DNA from 3 places in the Cytobacillus sp. FSL W7-1323 genome. Region 1 is predicted to be linked to each of the others. Evidence: riboswitches for the same ligand, from Rfam matches in the RefSeq annotation. Region 1 holds a riboswitch; each other region holds the start of a gene.
What was found. A riboswitch is a leader RNA that binds a small molecule or an ion and turns the genes downstream of it on or off. The one in region 1 is predicted to bind thiamine pyrophosphate.
Positions count from the first base shown of each region.

Region 2: linked by a shared signal. The riboswitch ahead of MKX67_RS11880 (YkoF family thiamine/hydroxymethylpyrimidine-binding protein) and the one ahead of MKX67_RS01850 (3-oxoacyl-ACP reductase) in region 1 are both predicted to bind thiamine pyrophosphate.
Region 3: linked by a shared signal. The riboswitch ahead of thiW (energy coupling factor transporter S component ThiW) and the one ahead of MKX67_RS01850 (3-oxoacyl-ACP reductase) in region 1 are both predicted to bind thiamine pyrophosphate.

Region 1 is NZ_CP151998.1:335,771-346,844, forward strand. Features, by position in the region: gene MKX67_RS01800 (TrkH family potassium uptake protein) at 1-538, shown strand, start outside; gene MKX67_RS01805 (MerR family transcriptional regulator) at 550-1,263, opposite strand; gene MKX67_RS01810 (type II CAAX endopeptidase family protein) at 1,344-2,039, shown strand; gene MKX67_RS01815 (hypothetical protein) at 2,110-2,682, shown strand; gene MKX67_RS01820 (nucleoside deaminase) at 2,701-3,171, shown strand; gene MKX67_RS01825 (thioredoxin domain-containing protein) at 3,249-3,935, shown strand; gene MKX67_RS01830 (disulfide oxidoreductase) at 3,938-4,357, shown strand; gene MKX67_RS01835 (polyhydroxyalkanoate synthesis regulator) at 4,798-5,100, shown strand; gene MKX67_RS01840 (AarF/ABC1/UbiB kinase family protein) at 5,130-6,794, shown strand; gene MKX67_RS01845 (glycosyltransferase) at 6,912-8,447, shown strand; TPP riboswitch at 8,533-8,634, shown strand; gene MKX67_RS01850 (3-oxoacyl-ACP reductase) at 8,727-9,482, shown strand; gene MKX67_RS01855 (IclR family transcriptional regulator) at 9,705-10,466, opposite strand; gene MKX67_RS01860 (polysaccharide biosynthesis protein) at 10,664-11,074, opposite strand, start outside.
Region 2 is NZ_CP151998.1:2,314,730-2,325,803, forward strand. Features, by position in the region: gene MKX67_RS11865 (YhgE/Pip domain-containing protein) at 204-2,015, opposite strand; gene MKX67_RS11870 (MMPL family transporter) at 2,002-4,068, opposite strand; gene MKX67_RS11875 (TetR/AcrR family transcriptional regulator) at 4,227-4,796, shown strand; TPP riboswitch at 5,003-5,106, shown strand; gene MKX67_RS11880 (YkoF family thiamine/hydroxymethylpyrimidine-binding protein) at 5,194-5,802, shown strand; gene MKX67_RS11885 (ECF transporter S component) at 5,799-6,410, shown strand; gene MKX67_RS11890 (energy-coupling factor transporter ATPase) at 6,385-7,950, shown strand; gene MKX67_RS11895 (energy-coupling factor transporter transmembrane component T) at 7,947-8,732, shown strand; gene MKX67_RS11900 (PLP-dependent aminotransferase family protein) at 8,869-10,284, opposite strand; gene pdxS (pyridoxal 5'-phosphate synthase lyase subunit PdxS) at 10,399-11,074, shown strand, end outside.
Region 3 is NZ_CP151998.1:2,389,715-2,400,788, forward strand. Features, by position in the region: gene MKX67_RS12230 (FMN-dependent NADH-azoreductase) at 290-916, opposite strand; gene thiE (thiamine phosphate synthase) at 1,062-1,670, opposite strand; gene thiM (hydroxyethylthiazole kinase) at 1,670-2,479, opposite strand; gene thiD (bifunctional hydroxymethylpyrimidine kinase/phosphomethylpyrimidine kinase) at 2,479-3,285, opposite strand; gene thiW (energy coupling factor transporter S component ThiW) at 3,254-3,775, opposite strand; TPP riboswitch at 3,847-3,939, opposite strand; TPP riboswitch at 3,983-4,090, opposite strand; gene MKX67_RS12255 (shikimate kinase) at 4,217-4,723, shown strand; gene MKX67_RS12260 (hypothetical protein) at 4,773-5,606, opposite strand; gene MKX67_RS12265 (nuclease-related domain-containing protein) at 5,807-6,715, opposite strand; gene MKX67_RS12270 (branched-chain amino acid aminotransferase) at 7,017-8,117, opposite strand; gene MKX67_RS12275 (response regulator transcription factor) at 8,538-9,137, opposite strand; gene MKX67_RS12280 (sensor histidine kinase) at 9,134-10,270, opposite strand; gene MKX67_RS12285 (fatty acid desaturase) at 10,360-11,074, opposite strand, start outside.

The DNA.
Region 1 (11,074 bases):
GGCAGCTTACTTTCAAGCGACATCACCGAGGACGGCAGGGTTCAATACAATCGATATAGGTAATATGCATGAAGCAACCATTACTTTCATGCTACTTCTCATGTTTGTTGGTGCGGGTAGCGGCTCTACTGGTGGTGGAATTAAGTTAACAACTTTTTTAGTCATCGTATTATCAGTTATCAGTTTTTTAAAGCAAAAGCAGCAAATTACCATTGCTAATAGAGCAATTAAAGAAACCATCATATTTAGATCATTGGCCATTTCTATGATTAGTTTCTTATTTATCTTCTTAGCTGTGTTTATTCTCAATATTACAGAACCAGAGCCGTTTTTAAAATTATTATTTGAAACGGTCTCAGCTTTTGGGACTGTTGGGCTTTCTATGGGGATTACGGCTGATCTATCTAACATTGGTAAGATTATTATAGTATTTATTATGTTTCTCGGAAAAATTGGGCCTTTAACATTTGCCTTTTCTCTAGCCAAACCAAGACAAGAGAAGATAAGATATCCGAGTGAAGATATCATGACAGGTTAAATATAATTGAGTCAGCTTTTATTGTTCATATAGGTAAGGGCTGACTCGAGAAACTCGATAACTTCTTGCTTAATAGGATATAAGTTTAATGATTTTGATTGCTCTTTTGATCTTCGTGCTTCCCAAAATTGTTCAGAGAGTGCTTGATTACCGTTGAACATTTCCATTGAGTAAATTTCCACATCACTCGCAATTAATTGGGCAACGTCAGAAGAAGGCGCTTCTCCGTTTTTTAAACAAAGTTCTATGCGCTTAATAATATTCATCCATTTCTTAATTTGACCATCATCATTCTCTAATTTGGGAAGTGATGTCTCCCATTCCTTTGTTAGCGGTGTATGATCCTCACTCTCTTTTAACGTTAAGGGAAGAAGTTGTTCCCAACCAATCTCTCCTTCTAAATCTACACTGTTCCTTAAAGTTTGTGTATATTTTTGCGCTTGTACGATATCGTCAATTGACGCTTTCAATGTTTGAAGGTGGATATCTAGCACTGATGATACAGTCGTCTCGTCAATGAGCTTTTGTATATCTTCTAACGACATATTCGCTTTCTTTAATAGCAATACTTTTTGCAGACGAAGTAAGTCCAGTTGTGTATAGAAACGTTTGCCATAATCATCTTTATAAGTAGGGGTGACTAATTGAATTTCATCATAATATCGTAAAGTTCTAACAGAAATGGACCAATCTTTAGCAATTTTACCCGTCGAAAAATAATCCATCTTTTCTCTCCTTTGAACTTGAAGATGACGTAACGTAACCAGGTACTCTTAATATATCAAATAAATTGGGGGTAAATGGAGTGAATACCTTATTTTCAAAAGAATCACGCTGGTCAATACAAACGTTTTTACTTATTCTGATGTTTGTCTTCATCATAGTGCCGATATTCATTGAAAATTGGGCACAAGACCTATTGCAGCGGTTATTTCAAAATGATTTATATGCGGGGACTTTGACAGGGTTAATCATGGCAATTGCCTTTACAGTGGCTCTTTATTATATTACGATTAAATCATATGGATTGAATTGGCAGTCGCTTGGCTTGAAGTCGTTTGCTAAGAGCTATTGGCTACCGATTATCGGATGGACTTTTTTTCTAATTGTGGGCAGTGGATTGCTTGTTATTCTTATGGATTTATTTGGTGTTGGCGTAGAAAATAAGAAAACCGCTTCATTAACAGCAGAACTGAATGGTTTTACGATTCTCATTGCATTTATATCTGCGGCCATTGTGTCACCCATTTATGAAGAAATTTTGTATCGTGGCTTTATTTACAAATGGTTTAGGACTAAATGTAATATTGGACTGAGTATGCTCATTAGTTCTATGATTTTTACGGTGGTACATTTACCGACTTATAACACATTACCAGTTAATTTTTTCAGTGGACTTATCTTCGCTTGGACTTATGAGAAAACAGGCTCCATCTACCCTGCGATGGTTATCCATAGTGTTTTTAACGGACTGGCGATTCTATTAACTGCCTTTACTTAATTATCTTAATTTTTAGTTTTCACGAAACGTTTGAAGCGAATAATCGTAAACAATAGAGGGGGTGAATAGAATGAAATGGTTATTTGCTATTTTACTGCTTATGTTATTACTTTTTTATTATTATCGCTTATTTAATGTTTTCTTTAAGATTAAGAAAAATAGGGTATTCCCATTACCAGATGAAGTATTAGAAGACATACGTATTGAGCCGCAAAGGCCGATAGCAGAGCCAAAGGTAGCTAGTCAGAAGGGCAGTATCTTTACTTATATTTTTATCACATGTATGGTGTTTATCGCGATCATGTTTATTGTTTTTTCCGATCAGTTAGTTGTTACGAATTATCTGCTGTTACTTGTACCTCTTTTTCAAATGGAGTTTCTGTTTAACCAATTAGTTTTTCTTCAAAAAGGGATTGTTAAAGGGCTAAAGTATATCCCTTGGCATAAAATTGATTCTTATGAAGTTCAGTCTATTGATATTAATAACCGTCATTTTGGTTTTGATAAAAAAGTAAATGATGGTTTTGAGATGAAGCTTCATTCAGGTCGTTCGAGTCAGGTTAGTTTACTAGTTACTTCAACAGAGGCTTATGAACAGTTGCAAATCCTGTTAGAATCTCATGGTATTAAACAAAAAGCCTAAATAAATGGGAGGGACGAGATGAGTAATCATGAACAATTTTTAACAGAGGCAGTACATCTAGCAGTAGAAAACGTAGGAAATGCAGGAGGACCTTTCGGAGCAGTCATTGTAAAGGACGGGAAGGTGATTGCCAAAGGTGTGAATAGGGTAACAGATCTTCATGACCCAACGGCGCATGCGGAAGTAATGGCTATTAGGGAAGCATGTACGAAGTTACAATCTTTCACATTAACAGGCTGTACTCTTTATACAAGCTGTGAGCCTTGTCCCATGTGTTTAGGTGCGATTTACTGGGCGCGTTTGGAAAATGTGTATTACGCAGCCGATCGGAAAGATGCGGCAAAAGCGCTTTTTGATGATGATTTTATTTACCAAGAGATTGGCATAGACCCGAAAGATAGAGGTCTTCCTTTTGTACAATTGACACTAAATCAATCACAGCTCCCTTTTGATGCTTGGAGTAAGCAAGTCAATCGAACTTCATATTGACTTCACGGAAATTCCTTACTTTCTGCATAAGGATATATTATTCTTAAAAGTGATACATCTACATAAAGGAGAGCAGTATGGGCACAAATAAAAATCAATTCCAACCGATGAAGTTATTATTTTTTATTACGATTATTGTCGTTATCGCAGTTGTTATCATGGTGTTCATAAACAATCAAGGAAATGAAAAGGATGAGTATACATCTTTTGAAAATGCACCCCCTATTGAAGGACAGCCTGTTTTAGGCAAGGCGGAATCACCTGTACAAATCGTAGAATTTGGCGACTTTAAATGTCCAGCGTGTAAACAATGGGGTGAGACTATTTATCCGCAATTAGTGGAAGATTATGTAGACACGAATCAAGTGAATTTCTCTTATATCAATGTGCTCTTCCATGGCGATGAGTCTAAATTAGGTTCAGTTGCAGCCGAAGCTGTTCATCTATTGGAACCTGATGCATACTGGGCATTCCATAAAGGTTTGTTTGATAAGCAGCCAGAGAGTGGGCAACATGATTCTGTCTGGTTAACAACGGAAGTACTAGAGGAAGTCGTTGCAGAAACGACGTCAATTCCACTAGAAGATCTATTGGCAGAAATGAAAAAAAGCGCAACAATAGAGGCGGTTAATCATGACACTTCACTCGTAGGTGAATATGAAGTCCAGCTCACACCGACGATTATGATTAACGATAAAATGGTGACAGATCCATTTAATTATGATTCAATCAAACGTTTGATTGAAGAAGAGTTAGAGGGATAAGAATGAAGAAAAATCAAATCATGTTGTATTTTTCTTGGGTGGTTGCACTCATAGCAACATTAGGTAGTCTATACTTTAGTGAAATTAAGCAGTTTATTCCTTGTGAGCTCTGTTGGTATCAAAGAATATTCATGTATCCACTCGTTTTAATCTTGGGGATCGGTACGTTCTATCAAGATATTTCTGTGCGAAGATTTGCGCTACCAATGGCGTTTATTGGCTGGTGTATTTCTCTCTATCATTATCTTGTACAAAAAGTGCCTGGACTCGCTGAGGTCACCCCATGTTCAAGCGGTGTACCATGTAGTGGCCAATATATCAATTGGCTCGGTTTTATCACCATTCCTTTCTTGGCATTAACGGCTTTCACGCTTATTATCTTCTTTTGCCTGATGATAAAAAAAGACAATCAAGCATCATAAACATTCCTCGTACATATGATTGTACGGGGTTTTTGTTTTGTTCGTAATAGAGTAGAAATCGGTTGTGAATTTGTAAATGGAAGAAGGGGAAGCTGCTTGACATGAGACAAGCGTAAAATCTCATTATATGCACACAATTCATTTGAAAATCACGAATAGAATTGTATGTAAATCGGACATCGCCATTCATCCGCAAATTCCGTGAGCACTTCCGCTTTAATCCGACTTGCCCACTCTTCATCTACTTTCTAGGGTTGGACATGAGCGTAAAAATGAAGGTCTGTGAGGCATTGCATTTTCTTCGATTAATTTTCTAACTATCTCTGAATTTACCATCTGTTAGAACAACTTGTGATATATGTTTTTTCATGCTTAATCTACTTGAAAATGGGTAAAATAATGTTAGTGAAAATCTGCCATTTATTAAAGGAGGAAATGAGATGAAAAACCCAATAAAACAAGGGATGATGTTAGGGTTAGGTTTAGCAGCAGCAGGGAAAGACCGTGCACAAGAAATGATGGATGAGTTAGTGAAAAGAGGAGAGTTAACAAAACAGGAAGCGAAGGATTTTATGCAGGAGGTAAGGGCGAAAGGCCAAGAGAAGCAAACGCAGATAGACGACAAAGCCCATCAACGAATGACTAGTTTATTGCATGATTTGAATATCGCTACAAAGGATGATGTCTTAAGATTAGAGGAACGGATTCTAGCACTTGAGGCAAACAATCGAGAAGAGAATTAAGGGAGGTTTTTGCCATTTTCAAACCAAAGATGAGTCATATTCATCGCTATCGTGAAATTGCCGTAGCCTTCTCTCATTACGGTTTTGGTTATCTCTTAAAAGAATTAGGCTTGCATGAAGTATTGTCCCTACCTAAACGTATGTTCATGCGAAAGCAAGAGGAAATTCATGAAAAGACGACAGGTGAACGTGTTCGTCTGTTTTTAGAAGAGCTTGGACCGACGTTTATTAAAGTTGGTCAGATTGCGAGTACAAGGTCAGATATTTTTCCGGAATCAATTATTAGGGAATTGGAAAAATTGCAGGAACATGCCCCGTCATTTTCATTTGCAGAGGTAAAAAAAATTGTTGAAACCGAACTAGGGGAAGAACTACATGACCTCTTTACAGAATTTCAAGAGGAGCCATTAGGATCGGCATCTATCGGTCAAGTCCATTATGGTGTCCTCCATTCTGGTGAAAAAGTAGCTGTTAAGGTACAACGGCCTGATATTGAGAAGACCATGAGAACAGATTTAGAAATTTTGATAGAAATTGCTAAAATCGCAGAAAAACGGCTACATTGGGCATCGCAATATCAGTTAGTGGAAATGATGAAAGAATTTTCTAAAGCATTGTTAAATGAGTTGAATTATTTACTTGAAGGTCGTAATGCAGATAAAATTGCCAATCAATTTGAAGACAATAATCATTATAAAATCCCAAAAACATACTGGAAATATACGACGAAAAAAGTGTTAACTATGGAATATATTGAAGGGTGCGGCATCCTTGAAAATAAAAGTTTGGCGGAACAAGGGTTTAATAAACAACTGATCGCCGAAAGAATCGTTGAAGGCATCCTCCAGCAAATATTAGAGGAAGGTGTATTCCATGCAGATCCTCATCCAGGTAACATTTGTGTATTACCAGGAAATGTAATTGTTTTCATGGATTTTGGTATGGTTGGACGTTTAACTGAGGATATGAAAGAAAATTTAGCATCATTAATTATTGCCATGTTGCGGCAAAGTACCGATGGAGTCATTAAAGCCATCACTAAAATGGGTATTGTCCAAGATGATGTCGATGTTGAACTTTTAAAAATTGATGTTGATTTACTAAGAGAGAGATATTATGATATTCCGTTTAGTGAAATATCAATTGGCGAGGCAGTTAATGATTTGTTTTCCGTTGCCAATCAACATCATATACATATCCCAACAAACTTAACATTAGTGGGAAAAACATTGTTAACAATGGAAGGTATTGTTGAAAAACTTGACCCTAATATAAGCATATTAAAAATTGCTGAGCCTTTTGGTAGACGATTAATTATTAATAAATATCGACCTGATCATTTGGCGAAAGATTCGCTAGCTCATATCGGGGAGTATTTTGATATTCTAAAGGAAGCGCCGTATAATTTGAAAGATTTGATTGCCCTTATCAAAAAGGGAAAAATCCCGCTCGAACTGAATTTGCCAAACAGTGAAAAATTTCTAACGAGAATTGATCGTATCAGCAACCGGCTAGCATTTAGTATCGTGTTGCTAGCATTTTGCATTATAATGGTGGGTTTAATTATCGGTTCCGCCCTTGGCAGGCAATCATCTCTCCTATGGAATATACCAGCAGTAGAAATCGGCTTCGTCATTGCGATATTAATGTTCTTATTTCTTATATACACCATCATTAGAGCAGGGAGATTCTGACGACTCTCTGCTTTTTGTTTTGGGTAGAATTTTTCTGATTTCACTACACAAGCAATTCATGGTGAGAATATAGTGTAGAGAGGTGAACGGTTTTGTCAATAAACGTTAATGTTGCTTATGGTTAATACAAAAATTCTCATTGGCAGTCCAATTAATCAAGAACCCGATATTTTAAAAGAGTTTCTGCTATCCTTAGCCAATTTAAAAACGGATACAATGGAGATTCATTATCTTTTCATAGATGATAATCAGAATGAAGAATCAAGTAGACTACTACGTCATTTTGCCAAATGGAAGAAAGATGTTGCGATTTTATCCGCAAAAGAAGATAGTATCTATATTCGTACCGACTTTACCCATTTCTGGAATGATGCTCTCATCTGGAAGGTTGCTCGCTTCAAAGATATGCTTATTGAGCAGGCGAAATTTGAAGAATTTGATTATTTGTTTTTAATTGACTCTGATTTGCTTTTACACCCGAATACCCTTCATACACTTATTTCCACGAAAAAAGAAATTGTTTCAGAGGTATTTTGGACGGCTTGGCAAGAGGGGACAATTCCTTATCCGCAGGTGTGGTTAACAGATGAATATACCCACTGGAGACAGGCGGATGAAGGTGCCATAACAGACGAAGAAAAGGCCGTTCAAACCGAGGCTTTTATTCAACAGTTACAAACTCCAGGTGTTTATGAAGTAGGAGGATTAGGTGCGTGCACGCTAATTAGCAGGAAAGCTTTGTTAGCAGGTATTCATTTTAGTAAAATTAAAAATCTCAGTTTTTGGGGAGAAGATCGACATTTTTGTGTGAGAGCTGTGGCATTAGGACTGGATCTACATGTAGACACACATCTGCCAGCTTATCATATTTATCGTTCTTCTGACCTTACAGGCATACCCGCATTTAAAGAAAAATGTCAGTATGCTTATAGCGAACTACCTATTTATCCAGAAAAAGCAGAAAGCCATCAAATTCGCTTATCGATGATTGTGAAGAATGAAGAAGGTCGTTATTTACAAACGATGTTAAAGAAAGTAAAGCCATTTATCGATGAAGCTGTGATTATAGATGATGCTAGTACTGATCAGACTATATCGATTTTCTTGCAAGAACTAAAAGGTATGCCAATTAAATTGGTCAAGAATGCAAGCTCCCAGTTTGCCAATGAAGTGGAACTAAGAAAACAACAGTGGTTAGAAGCAACGAATGGTTTTTTAGGTTGGGTATTAAATCTTGACGCAGATGAATGGTTTGAGGAGAGTTTTATTGATTATATTGATGACTTTGTTAAACAGGATACTATCGACCTGTACTGTTTTAGACTGTATGATATGTGGGATGAAGACCATTATCGTGAAGATGAATACTGGCAAGCACATTTCTTATACCGTCCATTTCTAGCAAGAGTTAGATCAACCTTTCAGCCTGTCTGGAAAGAAACACCACAGCATTGTGGGAGATTTCCAGAAAACATCTTCCAACTTACCCACAGTTTATCCACAATACGAGTCAAGCATTTAGGCTGGGCAAAAGAAAAAGATCGATTAGAAAAATATGAGAGATATAAGCTGCTTGACCCGAATAGCCTCTATGGTAATGAGAAACAATATGAATCGATTCTAGATAAGAATCCCCGTTTAAAACAATGGTGAGAAACATAAAGCAAATGGTCAGTTTCGAAATGAACTTCGATTCATAGCTAGGAAACTATTTGTATGCTAAACTAAAAATAATTAAAAATTGTTGCAGGGGGACTCAGAAAATGAGTTGAGAAGGTTAAAACCTGACCCTTAGAACCTGTTCGTTAAGACGATCGTAGGGAGCATCTTCCAACTATATGCATATGTATGGTAGGCTCTCCATTTTCGGGGAGCCTTTTGTTTTGTTTCCCTGAACATTTTTAATTACATCTATTGAAAAGAGGGAATAGCGTGAGAGAAGAAGTCGTGTTAGTAACAGGAGCAAGTCGTGGATTAGGAGCTGCAATTGCTGAAAAGTTTGGTAAGGAGGGCTACAAAGTAGTCGTTAATTATTTTAATAATAAAGAAAAAGCAGATGCAGTAGTTGAAAAAATCGGACAAGATCGTGCATTTGCTATCCAAGCTGATGTAAGAGATCATCAAGCAGTAAAAGCAATGGTAGCAGACACAATTGCTCATTTTGGTCGCTTGGATATCGTTGTAAATAATGCATTAGTTCAATTTAAATTTGATCCTGTGGCACAGGCGAAAGTAGAGGAATTATCTTGGGCTAGCTATCAAACCCAGTTTGAAGGCGCGATAAAAGCAAGCTTAAATGTTGTTCAATCTGCTCTTCCGGCTCTAAAGGATTCACAGCAAGCCCGTGTGATTGGTATTGGCACGAATCTTTACCAGAACCCAGTCATTGCCTACCATGAATATACAACAGCCAAAGCGGCATTAATTGGCTTTACACGCAATATGGCCAAGGAGCTCGGACAGTATGATATTAATGTGAATATGGTTTCCGGTGGATTATTAGAAACAACGGATGCAAGTGCTGTTACTACCCCTGAGGTATTTGCGATTGTGGCTGATAACTCTGCTATCCGCCGTGTGACAAAACCAGAAGACGTAGCGGAAGCCGTTGTTTTCTTAGCCTCTCCAGGCGCTAGAGCGATTACGGGACAAAATCTAGTCGTTGATCATGGATTGACGATGAACTAAGATAAAAAAGGTCGTCATCTTTGTTTATGGCGGCCTTTTTCAATAAATGGACTTATTTTGTAGGTTGATAAATCAGTAAAGAGCTTATATCAGCAAATGTGAGACTAAGTCGAAGCTAAACTCCAATTTATTCGCAGAAAAGGATATTTTTAAAATAATAACTTAATTTTCTCACTAGTATTTTATTCTACTAGATGTTAAAACGGTCGATTGAACGTTCAATCAGTATTGTTCAATTTTTCCTTGTTTATATCGATAGCCAAACATAGAAGATGCTTGTAGGTGAAACTTCCGCAGTTGCTTGCTCATCGGATCCGATGCTTCCTTAGGCATCTTATCGTTAAATCCAACAACTGTCACTGCACCGAGTAATTGATTCTGGTAGTCTAGCAAAGGGACGGAAGCCGAAGAAATCGATGGAATTAAAGGTTCGGTAGCGAAGGAGATTTTCGATTGTTGAATCATTTGCCATTCTGCGTTATCGATCGCTTCCCCGTCTCCTAGCCAATCTTTTGTCAGTACTGGGTTTAAGAAACTTAAGAAAATCTTCCCTGCGGCAGATGTTGGTGGTAAGCTTCCGCCTAGTTGTGTACCAATATGAAGTGGTTCATTCGAATGACAAATCTTTGTCGTAATAGGTCCGTTGTTTGTCCATAATGAAAACGAAACGGTGCAGGAAGTAAGCGAAGAAAGTTCCTGCATATACGGAGTGATTGCATCGGCAATATCACGACTACCAAAGGCGGCTGTACCATATTGAATCAATTTGCTTCCAAGATAATACAGGTTTGTCCCTTTTTCACGATAGAGCATGTTCAATTGCGTAAGTGTATTTAAATATTTATATAAATTACTTTTCGTAATACCGGTTTCTTCTTGAATGGTTGAGAATTTCATTAGGGTATCTTTTTGATAGATTAATTCGATGATAGAAATGCCTATTTGCAAGGATTGTATCATCGTACTACTTTTTTGTATTTCCATGTATGTAACTCCTCAATATGCTAGTCATGTTGAATCCTAATTTATCAGAAACTACATCAAACAACAACCTTCCTTTAGAGGGTTGGTAGGATATCCCTATAAATTCAGTATATATAAGAATAGTAAGTGAGTTGGCGATTATTAACTTGGTCAATGAAGGTGCTCAACTCACGAAAAATAGGGAGCGGTCAAATATATTAATTTAACCTTTTCCATTTTTTTAGCTCTTTTTGAACATAGGATAATGATTGTAGTTTTTCTTTTAGTTCAGCTACAGAGAGACGATAAGTATTATTGGAGTGATATTCTTCTACAGAGTTTGTATCAGTTTCTATTCTGGTATCTCGAGGAATGCGATAGAAGCCTTCAAGATCAATAGCTTTCGCTGCTTCTTCTTTTGTTAGTAAAACTTCATAGAGCTTTTCTCCCGGCCGTGTGCCAATTAATTCTAAAGGAAGGTTAACGTGAAAAAGTTCTTTAATCGCTTGTGCTAAATCTGTAATATAGGCAGCAGGCGATTTTTGTACCATAATATCCCCATTACAAGCATTCTCAAAAGCGTACAATACGAGTTCGACAGCCTCATCTAAACTCATCATAAAACGGGT
Region 2 (11,074 bases), 2.0 Mb from region 1:
GAAAAAGTTAGGCTCTTTATCATTTTTCTTCCAACCACAATATAAGCTAGAGTCATTGATTAAATCCACTCCTACAACCCGAGTAGAAGAAAGCCTAATTCTTCATTTTGACCGATCGTTTGATGTAACATGAAAGGTTTATATAAATTTACCACCGAAAAGAGAAACACGCCTCCTAGATTGCAGTGGCGTGTTTTTCAAGTTTACTTAAATAAGTTAAGAAGTTTCTCGAAGAATCCTACTTTATCTTTTGTTTCTTTTACATCTTCTTTGTTATCTTTTATTTTAATCTTATCTGTTTGGATGACAAATTGGACTAGTTCCAACTTTTCATTATTTTTATCTGATACAAAAGAAATTGGCTCATAATCAGATTTATCATATTGCGATATCATTTCATCCACTTCTTTTGTCACCTCATCAGGAATGTCTTTAGTTGCATCATGTAATTGTCCAGTTCCATTATGAAGCGAGCCAGCTCCTTTCGTTAGTTGCTCAGCTCCAGATAGAGAACCGCTAATTCCTTCATGGATGTCACTATATGATGTACTTAATTCAGAAACACCGCCTGTATAAGCAAGTAACCCTTGGTGGAATTGATTATAGTTAGATACCATTTCTTCAACACCAGATGTCAATTGTTTTAACCCTTCATCAATGTCAATTTGAAGAATAGATTCGTCTATATTAGATGATATTGCACGAAGGTTACCTGCTGCTTCTCTCATTGATTGACTAAAGGTTGATAGCGGTTCAACCATGTCTGTAAGGTTATCTTTGGCTAGTAGTAGAACTTCTTGAGCAGCTTTTGTCCCTCTATAGGTTTCTACCAATTGATCAATTACCTCTTTATCCGCATTACTTTCATATAATTTATTTATCTCTTTATCTGAAATTTGGTTATCTGGTATCTGCTCCAGAGCACGATTGATTTGTGTTTTTACCTCATTATAATTAACAACTACTTGGTCTACATCATTTGCTGCTTGTTCTAGATTATCCGCTACCTCAGGCAGATCGATTGTTACATTCTCGAGTTCCCCAATACCACTTACGCCACTGGCTTGTTTCATCTCATCTTTAATCAAAGATAAAGTATTATTTATTTGTGCTGATCCTTCTGTTAATTGGTTACCAGACTGACTTAATTCATTTAGTCCTTTTTTATATTGTGCAGACCCACCCTCTAAAGACCGTAAGCCTGATGATAGTTCATTCATTCCTATTGCTAAGTCTCCGACACCATGATGAATGTCACCAATTGCCTCAGTTAATGAGTGAAACTCACTCGTCAATTCTTCAGTATCTGGGCTATCAATGGCAAGTGAAGCAGGTAAAGCAGATATTTGCACACCTTCTGTTTCAAAATGATTTGTTTCTGCCTCAATCGTAAATACTTCTTCCTGCTCCGGCATAACGGTAAAAGTGAGCTGCTTATCTTTGCCGGATTGTGCAACAGTGGCATTCTCGGCTTTTATATCCTTGAATTTTTCAGTGTTCAGCGGTATGCTAATTTGCAGCATATAATTTTCAGAGAATGAAGAATGCTTACCTTCATTCGCTTCTACAGCAATTTCCATTTTTATATCGCCCGATTTACCAGCTAAATTTTCTGGTTCAACCTTTTTATTATTAAGGTAATAATTAATTGTAAAACGCCAAGGTAACTCAAAGTTATTTGGTAAGTTTCCTTGATAATAGTAATTTTCTTCTTTTGCTTGTAATGTGATCTGATCATTTTCTTTGCTAATTTTTGATGTGTCAGTTAGATTTTTAACCTTTTGGTAATTCCCAAAATCTTCTATCACACCAGGTTCTATCAGTTCAAACGAATTGACAACATATAATTCGGTTAGGTTACCGTCTGCTAGCAAGTTAGCATAAATCACTTCATTTTTGTTTGCTACTTTCCCTTTACTCATTCCGCCTTTAACTGTTTGTGATTCAGCATGTATATTCATCACAGGAAAGAAAAATAGGGAAGCAGTGATAAGCATCCATTTAATGATCTTCATGTTTTTCCTCCTTGTTACTAAAGTCCATTTGTAGAGATGTTTTTTGAATCAATTTATCACATAGTAATAATAATGCAGGTAGAAAAAGGATAACGAGTAAAAACGCGAGCAATGCTCCTCTACCTAATAATAATCCAATAGAACCGACGATTGGATTTGAAGAAGTTAGCCATAATATAAATCCGACACTAGATAAAATGGAGGCAGACACGATAATGGAAAATAATTTCTCATCAATTGTTTTTCTCATCGCTTGTTTTGGAGAAAGTTTTCCACGATTATGCTTATAAGTCTCTGTTAATAAAATGGCATAATCGACCGTTGCTGCAAGCTGTACAGTGCTAACGATGAGATAACCAATAAATACTAATGACGTATCGGTAAAATAGGGTATGGCGAGATTAATCCAAACAGAAGATTGTATTGTTAATAATAAGATAATCGGTAATGATAATGATTTGAATGTGACAAGTAACACGAATCCAACCGCGATAACGGTTAAAGTATTTACTAAAGAATTATCTTCTGTAACCGTTGATTTCATATCATAAAGTGCAACACTTTCGCCTAAAGTTAACGCTTGATTACCAAAATACTTAGTACCTATTTCCCTTATCTCTTCTACTAATTGAAAAGGAATATCTCCTTCTGTTCCTGCATCAGTATTAATGATGATTCGACTGTAATTATTGGATAAGAATTGTTCCTTTGCTTCCTCCTCTAAATATTCTTGCGGAATAGTCGAACCAACCATATTCGTGTAGCCAATTACATTTGAGACATGGTCAACCTCTTCAATAGATGCTATCATTTCTTTTTCTTTACCTATTTCATTATTAGGTACCAATAATACTACAGCGGTTGATTCGCCAAATATTTCTTCTACTTTTTGGATGTCTTGCCCTAACCTAGTACTGTCAGGTTGATCCCCCATTCCATAAGTAAATGAGGTTTCTTTTTGTGCTAAAAAGCTAGGTATAACGAGAAGTAAGACGAAAATCAAGACCGGAAACCTTAACTTTAATGTTTTTTTTCCAATACCTTTAAAATTTGGTATTAATGATTTGTGCTGTGTTTTTTCAATCCAATGATGGAATAATAATGTAAGTGCTGGAAGGAATACCATCACACTTATAAAACTTAAAATTATTCCTTTAACAAGGTTTAAACCTAGGTCTGATCCAATCTCAAAATCCATAAACAATAATGCAATAAATCCAAATAGAGTTGTAGATGCGCTCGAGGCAATGACACTAAACGATTCTTTCATAGCTAGTTTCATAGCTTGATTTGGCTCATGCCCTTGTTTACGATAATCTTGAAAACTATGTAATAAAAAGATAGCGTAATCCAAGGAAACAGCTAACTGCAAAATTGGTGCGACTGATTGTGTCACAAAGGACACTTCTCCTATAAAAACATTACTCCCTAAATTAATAATTACCGATACACCGATAGCCGTTAAGAAAAAGAGCGGTTCAACCCAAGAGTTTGTCGAGAGAACTAGTATAATGATAATAATGGGAATAAGTATCCCTGCAGCGAGTAACGTTTCTTGCCCTGTCATTTTCTGCTGCGTAGCTGTATTTGCAGCTTCGCCAATAAGTGATCCCTTCTCACCAATTATTTGATATATATCTTCTGTTGCTTCGACCTCTTTGCCACTCTCAATGGTGACAGAATAAAGAGCGTGATTATTTTTGTAGTAATTTTCTATTGTGCCTTGGTCTCCGGTTTCTATTGGTGTTCTTATGTCCATCGCATCATCTAACCACATCACATCAGTTACACCTTGAACCTTATTTAATTTCTCTTTGATAACGAGCGCTTCTTGGATTGTTACATTCTCAACCATTACGCTTGTATTTGGAATGCCACTAGTAAACTCCTCTTCCATCACTTCTAAAGCAACGGTAGATTCAGCTTCTGCTGGGATATAATCTTTCATATTATAATTAACATTCACAAACAGAAATCCAATAGCAGAAAGCACTGATAACAAAAAGAAAATGATTGTTACAGATTTTTTATAACGAATAATAAACTCAATCATTATTGGTTTCCCCACTTCTTGATGTTGAAATTCTTTTACAGTAACATTATACATACCACTGTGTTAGATAAACAACAAACAGTTGTGTAAAAAATGTTTAACATCCAACATTTAAGCGTACTTTGTTGGATTTCTCTAAAAAAGTGAGGGTTGGCATGATGAACAAAAAATTGGATCGTCGGAAACAATATACTCGTATGGTGTTAAAGGAAAGTTTAATGGTATTATTAAGAGAAAAAGTAATCTCCTCCATTACCATTAAAGAATTATGTCAAAAAGCAGATATCAATCGTTCTACTTTTTATAGTCATTATCGTGATCAATTTGATTTACTCCAGCATATTGAAGATGAGATTTTGTTAGAATTACAGGTCACTTTAAAACAGTACAACCATAATGAGACAAATGAAACTTTTGCAATGACAAAGTATTTATTAGATTATGTTTATAAACGTAGTGCTGATTTTCTTGTTTTATTTAGTGACCATGGTAACAAAGCTTTTCAAACGAGAGTGATTGATACTGCACAATCAATCATTATTAATAGTTTAAAGGAAGAACAGCAGGTCATAAATCTAGATAAATCAAAATATATGATTTACTTTGTAATTAGTGGATGTATTTATGTAATTGAAAAATGGTTAATGAATGGGATGAAAGAATCTCCGGAAGAAATGACAACCATTATTACTGAAATTAGTAATCGGGTTATTCTTCATTCTAAATAGTATGCGAATATATCAACATTCTTCACATCAATATTTTATTCACCTCTACTATATTGCGATTTAAACTGTATTCCTTACTCTTTTGCATCATTTACGTATCAATTAGTAAATTGTATTTATCTCTACTACATTATCAATTGACAAGTATTGGTTTACAGATAATGATTTTTTGCTTATGATAGGATAGACGAACAAATAAAATATATCGAATGCGCTAGGGGAGCTATATTTAATGGCTGAGAAGGCAATTGCCTGACCCTTATAACCCGATCTAGATAATACTAGCGTGGGGAAGTGCAGTTGGTCAGTGTATTCTCTTTTTTTTCTGCATAGCCAAACTGCATTCCATCGGGGTGCAGTTTTTTTTGTTCAAAAAATGTTAAAAGGAGATTTTTGTATGAATCAATTATGTGGAACAAGTAGTATCGTAGGTTGTCAGTTTACGCTTTCTCCAATGAGTGAGAGGTATGTGGACATCATCTTATTTGCCCTTAAAGAAGTGAACATGTCAAAGGTGTGGTCAGAAACTGATGATGTATCTACTTGTATCCGTGGTAAGCAAATTCATGTTTTTGATGTAGTGAGGGCAATCTTTTTACACGCAGCTAAAACAGGAGAACACATCGCTATGAGTGGTACCTTTTCGATTGGTTGTCCAGGAGATTCAGCAGCAGATGTATACATGGACGAATCTGACATTGCCTTGAACAAGGATGATACAAAAGAAATAGACCAGCTTGCAGGTTGTAAATTTGCCCTCTATCCCTTAGGGAGGGAAGATTATATGGAAAAAATTTATGAGCAAATTGATTGGTCCAAGGAGACTGAAGTAAACGTTAGCCATAGCCATTATGCCACAAGGCTTGATGGCAAGGTGAATGATATTTTTAACTTGTTACAGAACGTTTTCGATCAGACCAAGCAAGATGTATCTCATGTGACAATGACATTCACATTATCAGCTAACAGCCCTACTGGAAAAGCTAAAGAAGTGAAAGTCTCATGATAAAATCATGGCGTCTGAAAGATATTGTTCTCATGTCAGTCCTGGGTGTCGTATTTGGCTTTATTTATTTAGGGTTTTTTGGGGTCGGTAAAGTTCTTGTTGCCATCCTTACCCCGTTTGGGTTTGGACCCATTGGTTATGAATTGATTTATGGCATATGGTTTATTGTATCCATAATAGCTGCTTACATTATCAGAAAGCCAGGCGTTGCTTTTACAGCAGAAACCATTGCTGCTATTACCGAAGTACTTGTCGGCTCAACATCTGGACCCACTTTAATTCTTTCAGGGATGGTGCAAGGATTAGGGGCGGAAATCGCTTTTGCTCTGACAAAATGGAAAAATTATCAACCTCGTATTCTCGTTTTTTCAGGTGTCAGCGCTGCATTTATTAGTTTTCCTTACCATTTCTTTGTATCAGGTTTTCATGCCTATGAATCCTGGCTTATTATGACAATGTTTGTTATACGTCTCTTAAGTGGAGCTATCATTGCTGGTTATTTAGGAAAAATATTAGCAGATCAACTAGCGAAAACTGGTGTTTTAAATGGGTACCCTATTGGGAAGGAGGTACTAGCAAGGCATGGAAAATCATCAACCAATTTTTGAATTAGACTCTTTCTCATTTTCCTTTGATAAACACGATGAGCCTTCTGTAAATAATGTAAGCTGTAAGTTATATGCAGAGGAAGTGACTTTATTACTTGGAGCAAGTGGTTCTGGCAAAAGTACACTTACACTATGTTTAAATGGTCTATATCCTGAGGCGGTTGAAGGTTTTACTTCAGGGGACCTTTTATATAAAGGGAGAAATATCTCCTCCTACCCTAAAGGAGTAATAAACCAAGAAATAGGCATTGTCTTTCAAGATCCAGAAAGTCAGTTTTGCATGGTTCGTGTAGAAGATGAATTAGCATTTGTGTTAGAAAACTTGTCTATTCCCAGATGCCAAATGAAACAAAGAATAGAACATGTGCTAGATATTGTAGGATTATCACAATATATGAAACATAACATTCACCATCTTTCAGGAGGACAAAAACAAAAGGTTGCGCTAGCTTCTATCCTTTTAATGGACCCTCAATACTTAATTTTAGATGAACCTACAGCAAATTTAGATCCGATATCTAGCCTCGAGTTTATCGAGACAATTATTAAGATTCAAAAACAACAAAGATTTGGTTTGCTTGTAATTGAACACGAAATCGATGACTGGGAACCATACGCTCATCGGTTGGTTGCGCTTAATAAAAAAGGAGAAATACTTTTAGATAGTACGCCGAAGGAAGGTTTTCAAAATCATTTACATAAGTTGACGAAGAATCGTATAAGAGTTCCTAAAAGGTATGAAAATAGGAAAATGCCTAGTCGACCATCAAGTGAAAAAGAAAGTACAGAAGTAATCGTCAATCTTAAAGATATACAATTTAACTATAAAAATAAGCAAATCCTAAATGAACTTTCCTTTTCAATCAAAAAAGGGGACTTTTGCGCAATAGTTGGCGAAAATGGTGCTGGTAAATCTACTTTATTACAGTTAATAGCCAAATTAATTAAGCCCGTATCAGGCTCAATTGATTTTTTAAACACTCCATTAAGTAATTGGCATGAAAACGAATTGTATAAGAATATGGGCTATGTATTTCAAAATCCTGAGCATCAATTTATTAACCAAACTGTATACGATGAAGTGTGTTTTGGTATCAAGCTAAGTGGCTATTCTACAGAAGAAACAGAAAGAATGGTTCATCATTTATTAACCGATTTTGATCTCTTATCTGATAAGTGGAAAAATCCATTTTCCTTAAGTGGTGGCCAAAAAAGAAGGCTAAGTGTAGCAACGATGTTACATTCCAAACCTGATTTACTTCTATTCGATGAACCAACATTTGGACAAGATGCCTATACGACCTCTCAATTTATGCGTAAAGTCATGCACCTAAATGATAAAGGGGCCACCATCGTTTTCGTTACACATGACATGGATTTAGTTGATTCATACTGTAATAATGTCTTGGTTATGCAACAAGGAAAGATCGTTTATGATGGTACACCTAAAGCACTTTGGCGAAAAACTGACCTTTTAGAAAGAGCCAGATTAAGGATACCTTACCGCTTACGGTTGATAAATGAAGAGATGACGATATGATACACTCATTAAATCCAACCATAAAAGCTATTACGGTTATCTTACCTGCCATTTTGTTGAGCTTTTCCTTTGATATTATTACACCAGCGATTATGTTTATTTATATCCTGATACTTACCTTTTTCTTCAGTAAACTGAACATAAAGAAATGGTTGTTTTACTTTATACCGATGTCCTTTTTTGCGCTCGGGTTAGCTTGGATGACAATGCTGTATACGGATGATAAGTACGCAACTGGTCCTATTTTTTTTTCGTTCTTTTCTTTTGATATTAGGATGGGTAGCATTATAGTTAGTATGAGTTTAGCACTAAGGTCATTGTGTTTTATAGGGTTATCTTTACTCTTTGCTTTTACAACTGATCCAACAAAATTTATGTTAAGTTTAATGCAGCAAGTTCGCCTTTCACCTAAGTTAACTTATGGTATTTTGGCAGGGTATCGCTTTGTTCCAACCTGCAAGCACGAATTAGACTTGTTAAAGAAAGCTCATCGTGTTCGGGGCCTTGGTCGTGCAAAAGGATGGAGAAATCGCGTGGAACATACGAGACAATATTTTATCCCCCTATTAGCTGGCGCCATTCGGAAGGCTGAAAGAGTCGCAATTGCAATGGAATCAAAAGGTTTTACAGGGTCAAAAGATCGAACCTATTATACTGTAATGAAAATCAAAGCGACTGATTACCTATTTTTTATCATCATGCTTATCATATTAATAATCGCCTATTACGTCTCCTATCGATTGGGTACACTTAATATATTTGGCCATCGGATTATGCCCTAACTTTACTCGCTAAAACCTTTCTAAGTAAAATTAACAACGAACAAGTTCAGTTATATGATAAGAATTTGTTCGTTGTTGATTATCTTAAAGTACTTAATTCTAATTTTTTTATTGAATCAAGCAAAGATAGATTTATCTAATCAATCTCATCCATCCCCCACGCTTTGAACAATGCTTTCAAGCTGTGTTCCAATTGCTCTTCAATAATACCTGCAAAGCCTAATATAATTTGCGGTTCTTTATCATCTCTTCTAATTATGGAGTAATTAGATAATGGATAAATTTTCAAGCGCTCTCTTTTTGCGCGTGCTACGAGTTCGCTTTCATTCATTCCGTTCTTGACAATCAATACGACATGTAATCCAGAGCTTTCTCCCATAACTTCTAATTGCGGAAAGGACTTGAGTACGTTTAGAACTATTTCGACCTTTCTTCTATAAACTTTTTTCATCCGGTTTAAATGCTTTTCAAACTCCCCGTCTTTCATAAATCCACTTAAAGCATTTTGGTCTATTCTCGAAACCGTGCAATGATAAAAAGATAATTTTTCTTTATAAGATTTAACAAGGGGTTTTGGCAAAACCATATAACTAATTCGCAATGATGGAATAAAAGATTTAGAAAAAGAGCCTAAATAAATAACCTTTTCCCCTCTGTCCATACTTTGCAGAGACGGTATCGTTTTTCCGTTATAGCGAAACTCGCTGTCATAATCATCTTCAATAATGTAGCGATCATCCTTCTCTGCTGCCCAATTCAACAATTGTTGTCTTCGTTGAATCGGTAAAACGGTTCCATAAGGGAAATGGTGTGAAGGTGTCGTATACAGGATATCTATAGGTGATTTTTTTATGGCGTGAATGTCGACTCCTTGTCTATCCACTAACAGTGGATACACTTCATATCCGTAATTATGTAGTATCTTCATCATTAAATGGTAACCTGGGTCTTCCACCCCATAGACTGTATTTTTATCAAATAGAAAAATCAGCTGTTGTAAAAGAACTTCTACACCTGCGCCAATTACTATTTGTTCAGGCTTGCAAGTTACGCCACGGGAATGATATAAGTACTGCGCAATTTCCTGCCTTAAATCAAGTTCCCCTTGGTTTTCACCAAGCAGTAATGAGGACTGATGAACCGGTTCAATATGTTGTTTCACATACTTTCGCCATTTATCATATGGAAAGTGAACAGTATCAATTTGGCTCGGGTGAAAATCATAAATCGCGGTTTGTTCTTTAGGATAAACACCAACTGTTGAACCTTCATTCTTCATTTTACTTTCGATATATTCTAAGTCTGTTAATGGTAATATAAAGTAGCCTCTGCGCGCTTGTACTTCAATATAACCTTCCGCTTCAAGCTGTTCATACGCTGTTTGAATAGTATTTTGACTTATTTTTAACAAGGTGGCTAATTTTCGTTTAGATGGAAGCTTATCTCCTTCTAGTAATCTTCCCACTGTTATTTCGCCTTTAATATAGTCATATAATTGCTCATATAAAGGTACATCACTGTCTCTTAACAACTCACAAGCTAAGTAATCCATCTAACTGCCCCCTCTAACTGATACTATAAAATTATCAAAAACTGATACTTACAATCATATCAGTTCCTTTTTATACTAATAAACAAATCTGAAAAATGCAATGGAGGAATGAAAATGAGTCAATTAGTAGGTACAGAAACAGTAAAACGCGGGATGGCACAAATGCAAAAAGGCGGTGTCATTATGGATGTCGTCAATGCTGAACAAGCAAAGGTCGCTGAAGCAGCAGGCGCAGTTGCTGTTATGGCATTAGAGCGCGTGCCTTCGGATATTCGTGCAGCTGGAGGAGTCGCTCGCATGGCCGATCCAAGAATTGTAGAAGAAGTGATGCAGGCAGTGTCTATTCCTGTCATGGCCAAAGCTAGAATTGGACATATTGTTGAGGCACGAGTGTTAGAAGCAATGGGTGTTGATTACATAGATGAGAGTGAAGTATTAACCCCTGCAGATGAAGAGTACCATATTTTAAAAAGTGAGTTTACGGTTCCATTTGTGTGTGGATGTCGTGATTTAGGTGAAGCAGCAAGAAGAATTGGTGAAGGTGCATCCATGTTAAGAACGAAAGGTGAACCGGGCACAGGTAATATTGTTGAAGCAGTAAGACATATGAGAAAAGTTCAAGCACAAATTCGGAAAATCACTTTAATGAATGATGATGAACTCATGACAGAAGCTAAACTCTTAGGTGCACCATATGATATCCTTCGTGAAATTAAGAAAAATGGCAAATTACCAGTAGTAAACTTTGCTGCTGGAGGGATTGCAACACCAGCAGACGCTGCTCTTATGA
Region 3 (11,074 bases), 2.1 Mb from region 1:
AACAGATTGGGTACTGATTCGACAAATAGTTCCTCAGCAATCATTCATGCTTGTAGTTAAAAAACATATTTAACTGCGTATACGTTTTTATCTTACTAGCTTGTTTAAAATGTCTTCCTGTTTTGAATCCTAACCTCTTTACACATCATCGAGTTGTGTGATACTGGTCAAGTTTATTCAAGGTTTACACAAAGAATGAGCGACCGTGATTTCCTAAATACAAGTTTTAGGACGTCCTTTAGACAAAAAAAGCACCTCTACAAAAATATAGAGATGCTTTCGTATCGAATTAGAATTGAGCAGCAGCTTTAGCTACGTTTTGTAATCCTTCTTCAATAATATCTTGTGTACGATCTGGGTATTGGTTATGTCCTTCAATCACTACTTCTGAAGGAGAAGTAATGCCCCAAAGGCTGATAATTGTTTTTACTAAGTTAACTGCCATTTCGCCAGCAGCCATACCTTCTAGTGAATAATCAGAACCTCTAGCATTTAAAAGCATCACTTTCTTGTCGCCAGCAAATCCTACTGGACCTTCAGCAGTATATTTAAACATTTTACCTGCTTGAGCTAAGTAAGAAACATAGCTGATCAATGGAGCTGGTACAGTTGAATTCCAAAGTGGGAATGCGAAAACGATTTTATCAGCATCAAAGAACTGATTTAAATACTTCTCAACTAGCGCCGCACCCTTTTCTTCTGCAGCAGTTAATTCCAACCCTTGGTTCTTTTTAAAAGTACCATTGATTGCATCATTACCATAGTAAGGCATGTTTTCTTCAAAAAGATTCAATTCCGTAATATCATCTGATGGATTTGATTCTTTATATGATTGTAAAAATGCATGATACATTTTTACAGAAATTCCAGCTTCAACTGGACGATCACTTGCGTTTACAAATAGAACTTTTGCCATTATGTGAAGACCTCCGAATGTCGTAATAATTTATTCGAAATACACTAAAATGAAATATCTCGAACCAAAAGTAATTTTAGTATATTAATAGTATCTTGTCAATGGAATAAGTTCTCTTTAACTACACTTATGATATTTTTTAGGTCTAAAGGAATAATTGAAGTAAATCTCGAGCTGACTTTTCTGGATTTTTAGATTTACTAATTGCTGAGACAACAGAAACACCTGCTAACCCTCGATTTTTAAGCATTTTTATGTTTTCTAGTTGAATACCACCAATAGCGACAGCAGGAATATCAATCGCTGCAATGATTTCCTCGAGCATACCTGGTGCTAATAAATCAGCATCTGATTTAGAAGTTGTCGGAAACACCGAACCTATTCCAACATAATTTGCTCCTTGTTCTTGAGCAAGTTTCGCTTCCTCCACATTGGATACAGAGATACCAACTACCATATCATCAGGAACAATCTTTCTAACGACGGCACATGGCAGATCATCTTGTCCAACATGCACACCTGCTGCACCTACCGCTAAAGCGATGTCTACTCTATCATTAATAATCAGTGGAATATCCAATGGTTTTAATATAGATTGTAATATTTTCGCCTTTTCATAAAAGAGTTGACCATCCGCTGTCTTCTCTCTTAATTGAACGATGGTCACACCACCTTTTACACCACTTCGAACAATATCATATAATTCATTGTTTGCTATTTTATCATCTGTGACTAAATATAAACGGTAATCCATTAGTTTTGCCTCACTCCATCTAGCCAAATGGCTGCATTCATTGTACTAATCGTATCCATTAGCTTCACTCGAAATGAACCTAACCCTTCACCGGCATGTAAGCTCTTAGCTGCGATTTCCCCTGCTAGACTCATAGTAGCCATACCAATAACAGCCCCGTCAAACCAATTTTCTGAAACAGCAGCAGCAGTTGCTACTAATGAAGCTGTCATGCAGCCAGTTCCTGTTACCTTCGTCAAAAGATAATCTCCATTATCAATCACAACTAATTGCTTCCCATCTGTAATGACATCTTCTTTTCCACTAATAACAATGAGACAGTTTAGGACTTCAGCTGCCTCCTTTGCAAGTGCTTCAGGTGCTATTTCAATAGCCCCTGCATCAACACCACGCGTTTTTGTATTCTTACCAATAAGAGCAGAAACTTCAGAAGCATTGCCGCGAATAATGGACACTTTTATTGTGCTAATTAGCTCTTTTGCCTTATTTGTGCGATAAGTGGTTGCACCAACACCAACTGGATCAAATATTACTGGGACCCCTTTTTGATTGGCAGTTTGTCCAGCTTTAATCATTGCCGCAAACATCGCATCATTAATAGTACCAAAATTAATTACGAGCCCATCTGCCATCATAGCCATTTCTTCTACTTCTAAGAGTTGGGTGGCCATAACAGGTGAACCGCCCATTGCTAGGGTCACATTTGCACAATCATTAATAGTTACTGTATTTGTTAAATGATGAATGAGTGGGGTATGTTCTTGTAACTGCTGAAAGACTCTCTCAACTGCTTCACTTGAAATCGCCATTATCTTTCCTCCATCTTTGCTTTGTTGTATAACTCATAAAAATGATTTGTCGGACCATGCCCATGACCGAGTGCTAGGCTATGCTCAATCGCTATGGAAATATAATTTTTCGCAGACTGTATGGCCTCAATAAGTTCTTCCCCTTTTGCTAACCCAGCAGCAATGGCAGATGATAGAGTACAACCTGTACCATGGGTGTTTTTTGTCTCTACTCTTCGACCATTAAACCAGTTGAAACTTTGTCCATCCCATAATAAGTCATTCGGTTCTCCTTCTAAATGTCCACCTTTTAATAAGACGGCTTTTGGCCCTAATTCATATAATTTTTTACAAGCTTGCTCCATATCATCAACCGTGCGAATTGTCATACCCGAAAGTACTTCAGCTTCAGGAATGTTTGGCGTAATTACAGTCGCAAGTGGTAACATTTTCGCTTTTAATGCTTCAATAGCTTGTTCCTTTAAAAGATGATGTCCACCTTTTGAAACCATAACAGGATCTAACACAATCACTTTTGGACTATAATGATTTAAACGGTCTGCGACGATTTTTACAGTCTCACTAGATGACAACATCCCGATTTTGACAGCATCAACTTGGATATCATCAAACACAGCTTCTATTTGGTCTTTTATAATATTGATTTCTATATCCTGTACCGAACGTACCTCTACTGTATTTTGAGCGGTAATCGCCGTAATGACGGACATGCCAAACACACCATTGGCGGAAAAAGTTTTAAGATCTGCTTGAATCCCAGCTCCTCCTCCTGAATCAGAACCTGCGATCGTTAATGCTGTTTTCATTGATGTAACCTCCAATAGCTTTATTCTTAATTAATACTCTTAATAAACCATATCCTAAAATTGCTCCAGTAAACGAGCTCACCATAAATGCTGGTAGGAATCCGAAAAGGGTTGCTTCTTGTCCTAAAAGTAATGTACTAATCGGATAAGTCGCTACTGCCCCTATCATTCCTGTTCCAACGACTTCACCTAGTGCTGAGAAGCCAATTTTTTTCGTTTTTTGATAAAGGAACCCTGCAAGTAATGCGCCAATCATACTCCCGGGGTAGGCAAAAACACTTCCAGTCCCCATCATATTTCTCAATGTAGATGAAAGAAACGCTTGACTAACGGCATACCATGGTCCAAGAAGTACAGCAGATAATACATTCGCCAAGTGCTGAATCGGAAAAATTTTCGCTATTCCAATCGGAATAAAAATGAGACTACTCGACACAGTAGTGATGGCTGCAATCGTTGCCGTCATCGTCATTTTTTGGATTTTATTCATAGACCTTTCCTCCTTTCGATAAAAATAAAAAAGCCGCTATTTTGAATAAGCGGCTTTGGTCATCATGATATGTATGACGTCACTCGCTTCCCTACGCTAGTATTAACTAGATCAGGTTCAAAGGGTTCATCTCAGCCAAGTATTTGGCACCCCTAGCATTTATTCATATATAAAAAAAATCCTCTACTTCCAAAAGGAAGCGAGGACGACTACATCGACACACTTCCCTCCACTGGTACAAACCAGATCAGGTTCAAAGGGTTTTGAACGGCATTCAATCTCAGCCTCTATGTGAAGGCACCCCCAGTGAAAACTTATAATATATGATGTCAATATAACATGAAATGATAGAAATGAAAATAAAAAACATTGGATAGAAACGATGTTGCGACATAAAACGTTATGATATGATATTTTATATAACATTCGGGAGGACAGTCTATGGAAGATAAGAGTATTGTACTTATTGGGTTTATGGGGGTCGGAAAGACATCCATAGGAACGGAATTAGCTAAGAAATTACAGTGGGGTTTAATCGACACGGATGAACGCATTGAACAACAGTTTGGGATGTCAACTTCAAAAATTTTCCTTGATCATGGTGAAGAAGTTTTTCGAAAAGCTGAAAGCGAATTGATTGAACAACTATCTGCCGAAGAAAAACAGATTCTTTCATTAGGCGGCGGCGCCTTTTTAAACAGTAAGAACCGCGAAATTTGTTTACAAAACAGTACCGTTGTCCTTATCGAGCTCTCATGGGAAAATTGGCTCGATCGATACCCATTGATTAAAGATACAAGACCGAAATTGAATGGTCTTTCTACTGACGAAATGTATCATCTCTACAAAGAAAGACAAGCTCATTATCAACCATATCATCTAAAAATCAATGTTGACGGGAAAACAGCTGAAGAAGCTGCTGAATTGATTGTTAGTGGGATAGGATAAAGCTTGTGATGATTATGGTTATAGTTCATTAGAATGTTTCTTTTACTATCTAAGTAATTCGCATTATCCTAAACGAATTTATGAAAGCCGGGCACTCCCTTGCTCGGCTTTCATTTGTGTTTGGTTCTAAATATATTGCTGAATAACTCCCTTTTTGTGAGGCGGTTATCTCTGGTTTTCTTTCTGAGGGACTTGCTAAACCCTTTTGCGAGGCGTTCATCTCTGGTTTTCTTTCTGAGTGAATTGCTAAACTTTTTTGCAGGGCACTCATCTCTGATTCTCCTTTTGAGGGACTTGCTAAACCCTTTTGCGGGGCGCTCATCTCTGGTTTTCTTTCTGAGGGACTCGCTAAACCATTTTGCGAGGCGCTCATTTCTGGTTTTCTTTCTGAGGGACTTGCTAATCCCTTTTGCGAGGCGCTCATTTCTGGTTTTCTTTCTGAGTGACTCGCTAATCCCTTTTGCGGGGCGCTCATCTCTAATTCCCCTTCCGAGTGACTTGCTAAACCCTTTTGCGAGGCGCTCATCTCTAGTTTTCTTTCCGAGGGACTTGCTAATCCCTTTTGCGAGGCGCTCATCTCTGGTTTTCTTTCTGAGGGACTTGCTAACCCCTTTTGCGGGGCGCTCATCTCTGATTCTTCTTCCGAGTGACTTGCTAATCCCTTTTGCGGGGCGCTCATCTCTGATTCTCCTTTTGAGTGACTTGCTAAACCCTTTTGCGGGGCGCTCAGTTCTGGTTTTCTTTCTGAGTGACTTGCTAAACCCTTTTGCGGGGCGCTCATCTCTGATTCCCCTTCCGAGTGACTTGCTAAACCCTTTTGCGGGGCGCTCATCTCTGATTCCCCTTCCGAGTGACTTGCTAACCCCCTTTGCGAGGCGCTCATCTCTGATTCTCCTACTGAGTGACTTACTATCCACTTTTATTGTGATGTTATATAGATTTTTTTTGTGCACAAAGTCCTTTGTTCAACATATAACTGCTTACTAATAGATTGACCCCATCAGAATACATTTCAATCTATAAGATACTGTCACTTCTCTTCATTACTAAATAATTCAACTGTTTCTTCGGTTTTAAAACCCATTAATGATAATAAAAATAATTTCCACCACCATTAAGTGTATATTTCTCTTGTAAGAATCGTTGTATTGCGGAACTACTTATTGCTCCACCACACCAATCATAAATCGCCGTCTTTGTTACTTTTTCTGATGGAAAAAGAATAATAAAGTCATTGATTGCTTCACTTAATGCATCACAAGATGAAATGTTCCTCCTACATTTTGAGCAATGAAATTTGCGCAAACTCGCTCGCTTCATCTGCCCACCGCACTCTCGACAAACCACTCCTTTTACCAAATCCTCCGTACAATATTCGATTTTTCTAGCGTAATTCTTTTCTTCTTTATGATGACTCAAAAAAGCATGAACAATTTTTGTATAAAATGGAGAGTGTTGAATGTCTATTTGATTTAGTTCTCTTAATAATCGTGGAATTTGCGGTGGAAGAATAACATTTTGTTTCTTTGTACGATCATATAACATAAACTCGGGATGAACAAAAACAAGTAGATAATCAAATGCAATGTTTAATTCGTGCTTAGTAAGGAATTGGTGTAGGAGGGTTTCATTTCTTTCGATTTGTAGGAGGGGATTTTTAATTTCCTTATTTGTTGGTGAATACCATTTAGTTTCCTGAATCATAAAATCACCACTATAATTTTTCACTTCGAAAGCAATGAGTTTGTGGGGAGTTACACAGAGTGCATCAATTTGAAAGGATGTATGATTTATTTCTAGCAATATATCATAGAGGATGGGGAATTTTGGTGAAAGTTGTTGCAAATCATCTCGCCATTTACTTTCTCCTTCATATCCTTTTTCTAACATTTTGAGATATTGTTCATTCTCAGGGGACAATTTTGATCTAAGATGGAGCACGCGTAATAATCGGAGTTGGTAAGAGGGATTGAGCGGTTTTAGGTCTGGCAAATTACTTCATCCTTTCTTTTTTCTCTATTATAACGAATTTTCCGCATGAAAAAAATACCAATTTATTTAACTTCTCTCGGAAAGGACAACCTTGCTTGTTAAAAAGCGTAAAATCCTTTTGTGATTGTAGGGCTGAAGTAGCAAAATCAAACGATAATAATATATACAGTCAGTCCATTTTCTAAATCCATCACTTCGGTTTTATTCTTTTCAGTTTTTGTCCATTTTACAGAACCACATTTCTAGTCTAACCCTTTAAAAAACCACTTACCATCAATGGCAAGTGGTTCTTTTTCTTCTATTAAATTGCTGTCGTAACAGCTTTTTCTTCGTCTACTTTCACGATCCAACCAAATTTATCTTCTACTTTTCCTTTTTGGATTCCTGTTAGCGTTTCGTAAAGTTTGCCGGCGATTTCACCTGTTTGTCCGCCACCAATGGTAAGTTTTTCGTTATTCCAGAATAGTTCTCCGACTGGTGAAATGACCGCTGCAGTACCCGTTCCGAATGCTTCTTCTAGCGTGCCATTTTTTTGCGCTTCATAGATCTCATCGATTGAGATACGACGCTCAGATAAAGGAATACCCCAGTCTTTAATGAGTTCAATAACAGAGTTTCTTGTTACGCCTTCTAAAATGCTTCCGTTCAATTCAGGTGTAACGACTTCACCGTTAATTTTAAAGAAAATATTCATGCTTCCTACTTCTTCAACATATTTATTTTCCTTGCCATCTAACCAAAGTACTTGTGAATATCCTTCCTGTTCTGCTACTTCTTGTGCTTTTAGGCTAGCAGCATAGTTTCCTCCTGTTTTGGCATTACCCGTTCCACCTTTGACTGCACGAACATATTCGCTTTGGACAGCGATTTTCACTGGGTTAATTCCTTCTTTATAATAGGCACCGACTGGTGACATGATAATAATAAATTTGTATTGATGTGATGGAGCAACGCCTAAATAAGGTTCTGTAGAAATAATAAATGGACGAATATATAGCGATGTTCCTTCTACATTTGGAACCCAATCACGATCAACTGCAATTAATTGTCTTAATGCTTGAACAGCAAGTTCTTCGTCAATTGGCGGAATACAGAGTCTGTTGTTCGATTTGTTCAGTCTCTCCATATTTTTATATGGTCTGAACATGAGCACTTCCTGATCTTCAGATAAATATGCCTTTAATCCTTCGAAAACACTTTGGCCATAATGAAATACCATTGCAGACGGGTCAATTTGTAATGGCTCATAAGGGACAATACGTCCATCATGCCACCCCTTGTCTGCATGATAGTCCATTACAAACATATGATCTGTAAAGTTCCTACCGAAAATCAACTGATCAAATGCCGGTTTTTCTTTTTTGGTTGCACGTCTTTGGATTTCAAACTGATAATCATTCATTTCTACTCTACTCCCTGTCTAAGATCAATTTAAAGTGCCGTTAAACATCTTTACTCTTTTTCTTGTGGTATTATGCACCATTGTAAACGAAATACTTTGATGATTAAACTACTCCTTCGCAATTTATACGATATTAAGAATTTATTACTTTAATACATAAAATCAATATAACATTTCCTTAATAAAGTACATTGATTGTTTAAAATATTATGAACCCTATTTTTGGTATTGTCAACACAGTTTCTGAAACTTTTCTATTATTCTTACAAATTTATAATTTCCCTATAAATACAGGATTTTACTAGCTTTTTATTGAAATGATTTGCATGAAATATTATGCAAAAAAAGGTTTGTTTTTTTAGATAATTAGTCAAGAAATACAAAAAATACTCGTGACTTCCTGCTCGTCACGAGTATTCATTAATGAAACCAGCCTTTGTTTTTTGACTCTGTGATGGCTTCGATTCTGTTTGTTACTTCTAACTTCTCCAATATAGCTGATATATAATTACGAACTGTACCAACTTTAATCGTTAATATAGAGGCAATTTCTTTAGTGCTTTTTCCCTCTGCCATTAATTCAAGTACCGCTTTCTCACGTTCTGTTAAGGGATTTTCTTCTCGGTAGACATCATCCATCAGTTCCGGGGCAAAAATTCTTTTGCCTGCCATGACATTACGAATCGAATCAGCTAACTCTTCACTCGGGCTATCTTTTAATAAATAGCCCCGTACCCCTGCTTTTATCGCTCGTTGAAAATATCCAGATCTTGCAAAAGTGGTTAAAATAATAACCTTTATGCCCCTGTTTTTAATTGCTTCAGCTGCTTCTAACCCTGTTTTTAAAGGCATTTCAATGTCCATAATACAAATATCGGGACTTAGTTCTTGCACTAATGTAACGGCCTCTTCTCCATTGGAGGCTTGACCAACGACTTGCATATCATCCTCAAGGTTCAGTAACGAACCGAGTGCGCCTAACATCATTCTTTGGTCTTCTGCAATGACAATTCGAATCATGCCAAATCTCCTCCTTCAACTTGTTTAACGACAAGTGGAACAATAATTGAAATTGTCGTACCCTCGTCACAACTGATGTCCAAATGGCCATTTACAAATTCTAATCTTTCTTTCATGCCATTAATCCCATTACCATAGCTTTTTTTCTCACTATTCGTAATGCCTATTCCATTATCCTTTACTGTAACGACTAATTCTTTATTTCGTTCTTCTATTGCTACCGAACATTTTGTCGCTCGACTATGTTTGACTACATTTGTAACCGCTTCTTTTAAGCACATACTAATAATATTTTCTATAAAAATGGAAGTGTAAGCTTCTTTTAATGGTTCATTGATTTCCATATCCATTTGCGCTGCTTGTAAAATTTCCTTTATACGAACGACTTCTTCCTGCAATCGTATTCCTCTCATTTGCGATACCATTTTCCGTACTTCATTCAATGCTGTACGGGCTGTTTGCTGAACATCTTTTAATTCAACTTTTGCTTGTTCTGGATCTTTTTGAATTAACTTTCTCGCCAGGTCACTCTTTAATCCTATTAGTGAGAGTTTTTGACCAAGTGTATCATGTAAGTCACGCGCAATTCTTTGACGTTCTTCTTGTTTAACAAGGTCGGCAATTCTTTGGTTCGCGTATTCTAATTGTTTCTCTAGCCTCTCTTGTTTTCTTTTATTATAGATATTAAAAGGCAACAATATCATACTCACTAAAATAATAATCACAAATGGAATTTGACTTAAAAACATGTCACTTTTAACAACGATATTGTAATTAATGGCTACAGTCGTTGAAACAATGTGAATGATATAAACAATAAAAAACGCCACTCTATTTCTTATATATCCATTATAATAAGCGATGAAAAAAGCAAAATACACATACTGATAAATAATTAACATGGTCATTGAAACTGCAATCAATAAAAGAGACCATATATAAACTGGCCATTTATTAGATATGAAGGCAAAACGAAAAGTGATAAAAAAGACGACCGTTAATATGATACCAACAATAATCTCCCAAGTCGTTGAAGATTGAAAGATAAAATAAAAAGGGAGAATCGTCAGGATAATCCATATGTATGGTGTCATCCCAGAGCTTTTTAATTTATATAAAAGTGGATATGACATTATAAACCTCCGCTTCAATGTAGAAATAGAAAACTCCTTTGTTTCTTTCATACAAAGGAGTTTCTTAACAGTATTATAGCAGATTATTATTAAGATACCGGTACTTTTCGGTATTGTTTTACTGCACGGTAGCCGACAAATATTTTCTTCTCTTCATCCCAAAGCTTAAAGCGAAGAGATTCTAGGCTTGTTGCTAGTGAAATGGTCGGTACATTTTGTAATTGCTCACTGTTAGTATGTGCTTTCTCTAATTCGTAATTTGGGACTCTTGGAGCTAGATGGTGTACATGATGGTAACCAATATTTCCTGTCATCCATTGCAGTGGTTTTGGCAATTTGTAAAATGAACTGCCTTCAATTGCTGCACTCACATATTCCCACTCTTTATCTGGCTCAAAATAAGAATCTTCAAATGTATGCTGGACATAGAATAACCAAATACCAGCTGCACCAGAAATCAGGAAAATCGGGGTTTGCACAAGTAGGAATGCTTCCCAGCCGATGAGATAACACATGAAAGCATATAAAGTAACAATTCCTACATTGGTTAAATACGTATTTAATCTCTCTGGTAAACGAGCACCCTTTCGATTAAAACGATTTTTAAATAAAAATGTGTAAATCGGACCTAATCCAAACATAATGATTGGATTACGGTAAAGTCGATAACCAACCTTCGTTAAAAAAGAGGCATCCATATATTCTTTAACAGTCAATAACCATATATCTCCTGTCCCACGCTTGTCCAAGTTACTGCTTGTTGCATGATGAACGGAATGATCATGTGCCCAAGCGCTATATGGA